DNA from 2 places in the Acidovorax lacteus genome. Region 1 is predicted to be linked to the other one. Evidence: predicted binding sites of a transcription regulator. Region 1 holds the regulator's gene; the other holds the start of a gene.
The links. Region 1 encodes FNR, which switches genes on or off when oxygen is low (the NO sensors DNR and NnrR bind a similar motif). Its sites were predicted from a motif close to TTGATNNNNATCAA; they were not measured.
Positions count from the first base shown of each region.

Region 2: ABD866_RS07935 (oxygen-binding di-iron domain-containing protein) is a predicted target of FNR. The motif match lies at 993-1,006, and genes of this name have one in related genera.

Region 1 is NZ_BAABEX010000030.1:69,070-71,460, reverse strand. Features, by position in the region: gene ABD866_RS15225 (hypothetical protein) at 1-163, shown strand, start outside; gene fnr (fumarate/nitrate reduction transcriptional regulator Fnr) at 544-1,266, opposite strand; gene hemN (oxygen-independent coproporphyrinogen III oxidase) at 1,458-2,391, shown strand, end outside.
Region 2 is NZ_BAABEX010000009.1:97,219-99,609, reverse strand. Features, by position in the region: gene ABD866_RS07940 (protein-methionine-sulfoxide reductase heme-binding subunit MsrQ) at 1-21, shown strand, start outside; gene ABD866_RS07935 (oxygen-binding di-iron domain-containing protein) at 106-933, opposite strand; gene lptM (LPS translocon maturation chaperone LptM) at 1,149-1,355, opposite strand; gene cyaY (iron donor protein CyaY) at 1,368-1,697, shown strand; gene ABD866_RS07920 (penicillin-binding protein 1A) at 1,974-2,391, opposite strand, start outside.

The DNA.
Region 1 (2,391 bases):
CGAGGGCGTCTACACCGTGGCCTTTTTTGTGTTCTGGGCCATCGCCATGGCCTCCAGCGCGCTGACCACGCTGCTGTCGCTCTCTCCGTTTGAAGTCAACCGGTGTCCGGTGCCGCAGGACCAGCGGCCGGACGACTGCCGCAAGGGCGCATCCTGTTCCTGAGCCGCAACGGTCGCGCGCGGGTGCCCGCAACGGCGTGGCACCGTGCTCCACGCAGCCGCTGCGTTGCGGTGGATGCACCGCGCGCTGCGGGCCGGGCGGTGCCAGGTTTTTGGTTTGCTATCAATTCAGGAGCTGCTCGTGCTTGTCAAATAAGCACGAGGGGCCGAAATCGCACCAGACAGCGCAAGCAGCCTACGCAAGGGCCGTGGGCGTGGGTGCGGTGCGCGTTTTTGCCGGTTGCGTTCGGTGATGCACCGGTGGGGCTGCTGCACAGGCGCATCGGCCGACCGCAAGCCGCCTGGTTCACAGGGGTGCCGGGGTGGATCTGCCGGCACGGCGGGCCGTGCCACAGGCCAGCGCTGGCAGCGGGAGAGCCGCCTTCAGTGGCAGGTCTGCTGGCTGTTCACGATGCGCTTGAGCGCATCGGTATCGAGGATGCGCACATGCCGCTGCTTGACTTCGACGATGCCTTCCTCGACGAACTTCGAGAACGTACGGCTCACGGTTTCGAGCTTGAGCCCGAGGTAGCTGCCAATCTCTTCGCGCGTCATGCGCAGCACCAGTTCAGACTGCGAAAACCCGCGCGCGTGCAGGCGCTGCACCAGGTTAAGCAGAAACGCCGCCAGCCGCTCTTCAGCCCGCATGCTGCCCAGCAGCAGCATCACGCCGTGCTCGCGCACGATCTCGCGGCTCATGATCTTGTGCACGTGGTGCTGCAGTGCCGTCACTTCGCGCGACAGGTCCTCGATCCGATCGAACGGCATCACGCAGACTTCGGCGTCTTCCAATGCCACCGCGTCGCAGGTGTGGTGGTCGTTCACGATGCCGTCCAGACCGATGATCTCGCCAGCCATCTGAAAGCCTGTCACCTGGTCGCGTCCGTCCTCCGTGGCCACGCAGGTCTTGAAGAAACCCGTGCGAATCGCGTACAGCGAGGTAAAGGCCTCACCGTTGCGAAACAGGGTGCCGCCGCGTTTGACCTTGCGCCGGATCGCCACGATGTCATCAATGCGCTGCAATTGCTGCTCGTTCAGCCCCACCGGCATGCACAACTCACGCAGGTTGCAGTTGGAACAGGCGACTTTGATGGTGAGCGGATTCATGGACTCTGAAAAAAAGATGGCAACGCCTGTACCTTCGATCGGCAGGCCGTCACAGACATTCTCCGAGGAGCGAGCCTGCAGCTGATGTAAGGCAAATTCTCGCCGCAGCTACCGGCAGATCGCTTGATTCATGTCAAGGACATGCCTCGAAGGCTAAGGCACAGTGCAAAAGCACGCAAGGATATTTCCACATGACCGCTGTAACGCCCGAACTGCTGCGCCGTTTCGATGTGCCAGGGCCTCGCTATACCTCTTATCCTACGGCCGATCGTTTCGTTGAAGCCTTCGGTCAGGACGACTACGTACTGGCGCTGGACCAGCGCCGTCTGGGCACCACCACCAAGGCGATGCCGTTGTCGCTGTATGTGCACATCCCGTTTTGCGAGTCGCTGTGCTACTACTGCGCCTGCAACAAGATCATCACCAAGCACCATGACCGCGCAGACACCTACCTGCGGTATCTGAGCCGAGAGATCGACCTTCACACCGCGCGGTGCGGCCCGGGGCAGACGGTCAGTCAGCTGCACTTGGGCGGCGGCACGCCCACCTTCTTGTCTGACGATGGCTTGCGCGAGCTCATGGCCATGCTGCAGCGCAGCTTTGTGCTGGCCCCGGGCGGTGAGTATTCGATCGAGGTCGATCCCCGCACCGTGACAGCCGAACGGCTTGCGGTGCTGGCGGAGCTGGGCTTCAACCGGCTGAGCTTTGGGGTGCAGGATTTCGACGCTGAGGTGCAGAAGGCTGTGCACCGCATCCAGCCCGCAGAGCAGGTGTTTGAGCTGGTGGCCTCGGCACGCGCGTTGGGCTTCGAGTCGATCAATGTGGACCTCATCTACGGGCTGCCGCGACAGACCCCTGAGTCGTTCGACCGTACGCTGGCGCAGGTGGCCCACTTGCGGCCCGACCGCATTGCGCTGTATGCCTACGCGCACTTGCCAGAGCGCTTCAAGCCTCAGCGCCGCATCGTCGCAGCCGAGTTGCCCACCGCCGGGGCCAAGATCTCCATGCTGTCGCGTTCGCTGGATGCTTTCATGGACGCCGGGTATGTGTACGTGGGCATGGACCACTTTGCCCTGCCAACCGATGCCCTGGCGGTGGCCAAGCGACAGGGGCGCCTGCACCGCA
Region 2 (2,391 bases), on a different contig from region 1:
CCTCCCAGGATGGTCGCTTAGGGCTGTTTGCTATGCTATTGATAGCGGCTCGTGCTTGGTTCTTAAGCACGAGCAAGCAATTTGACGCGTGTTTTCGGGACCAGTTCAGGCCCCCACAGCCCGCAGCGCGGGCCGCATCTGCCGTGTGACGGGGTCGATGTAGGCGGTGGGAAGCTGGTAGGCGCGGTCGTCGAACAGGTCGATGCCGCACATCAGGCTTTCGATCCAGTCGAAGAAGTCCTGGATGGCCGGCTTGCCCAGAATCGGCGCACCATGCTGCGGCACCAGCATCGCAATGTCGAGCTGGCGCGCCATGCGCACCCACAGCCGCAGGATCTTGTTCGACACCATGTAGCGGCGGTGAAACCCTTCCATACGCGGAATATGGGGCTTGAGGTCCGTGATGGGCTTCTGCGCTTCGGTGCCCGACATCAGCGACACCCCCAGGTCCCCGGTGAACAGGATGCGGCTGACCGGGTCGTAGAAATGGAAATTGCCTTCCGAGTGCATGAAGTGCGCGGGCAGCAGCACCAGCTCGTGCCGACCCAGGGGCAGGTGTCCGCCACTGTCGGGCACCCCGATCACACGGTTTTCTGTCTTGCCCACCTTGGTGAAGTGCGGCGCAAAGCGCTCCCACACGCGCGAGATCACGAGCGAGGCCTTGGTGCTGGTCATCCAGCGGTCGAGCGAAGCGATGATGTCTGGATCGGCGTGCGAAGCGATCAGGTACGAGAGCTTGTGTGGCGGGAAGTGCTTGGTCATGCCCATGAACAGCTCGTTGAACGCCAGATTGCCGCCCGGGTCGATGATGGCGCCCGTGTCGTCGTCCACGATCAGGAACTGGTTGGCCTGCACCGCCTGGCCGTCCTCCTCAATGAGGTCGGTGAACATCAGGCAGGCGTGGTTCTTGTCCCGGTAGAGTTCGATGGCCATGGCAGTACAGGTGCAGGGTGGAAAGGCACCGACTGTAGGTGGCGTTCACAGGCAGGAGCTTGATGGATATCAAGCTCTGCGCGCTCTGTGCAACCACGGAGCGGTTGTGGCTGCTTGGCCACGCTGCGGTGGGCGGTGCCGACCCGTTGCGGAACGCGGGCGGGCGCACCACGCACCTGCGGGGCGCCGGTTCTCTCCGGTACCGTGGGCTGGCTTCAGCGCGGCGCGCTGGCGGGGACCGCAGGTGTGGCTGGGGCGGGCGCGTTGCGTATGGGGTCCAGCGTCTGCGGCAGGGTGGCGCGTTGGGCCGCTTCGGGCCCTTGGGGCAGGTACAGCGGGCCCCGCTGGCCGCAGCCGCCCAAGGAGGCCCCCCCGGCAACGAGGATACCGGCCGTGACTAGAATTCGCGCAGCTTTGGACATGCCCGGATTCTAATGACCGACCTCGAATTCATGGATCTTGCCGAGCGCCTGCTGCGTGCCGTAGAGGCAGGCTGCGATGCGCTCAACGACGAGACCGACGCCGACATCGACAACCAGCGCACCGGGGGCATGGTCACGCTCACCTTTCCGAACCGCAGCCAGATCGTGATCAACCTGCAGCGCCCGCTGCACGAGGTGTGGATGGCGGCCAAGTCTGGCGGTTACCACTACCGTCATGTCGAGGGCACTTGGCGCGACACCAAGGGCGGTGATGAGTTCTTCGCCGCGCTCAGCCGTGCGGCCTCGGAGCAATCGGGACTGGACCTGCAGTTCCACCCCTGAGTCCGCCTGAAGCCGGCTGCCCATGCGGGCCCCTGCGTGTGCACAGAAGGGAGCCCCAACGGTACGCGTGTGGGGCCTGGGTGGGAGCAAAGGGCGGTCAGGCAGGCGCACCGGACGCCAGAGCGACCGATAGGCTCGTGGTGTCGTGTCCCGGTACAGCGGCGCGCTTCGGCGGCAGCTGGGCGTAAAGGCTTGGCGTCCGGTGCGCGTCCAGCGCCCTTGTCATGCAGCCCTAGCAACACGCTCCGCGTACGGCACACGGGCGCGTTGCGAAGCCTAGTTGCGGAACAGCTCCAGAATGCGGTTGCGTTCCTCGGCGGGCGGAGGTGCGGCGGGTGCCACCGCCGGTGCGGAGCCACCCGGGGCGCGTGCATCTTCCATGCCCAGGCTGGAGACGCCGCTGTTGCGCGCGTACTCCTCATAGAACCATTCGCCGCCGATGTTCACCACGCCTTCTGGCACGGGCTGTTCCATCACGGGCACGCCCTTGAGGGCTTTTTCCATGAACGAGATCCAGACCGGCAGGCTCAGACCGCCGCCCGTCTCGCGGCTGCCCAGGTTGCGCGGCGTGTCGTAGCCGATCCAGGTCACGGCCACCACAGTCGGGTGAAAACCGGCAAACCAGGCGTCCACGGAATCGTTGGTGGTGCCAGTCTTGCCGTACAGATCGGGGCGCTTGAGGGTGGCTTGCGCA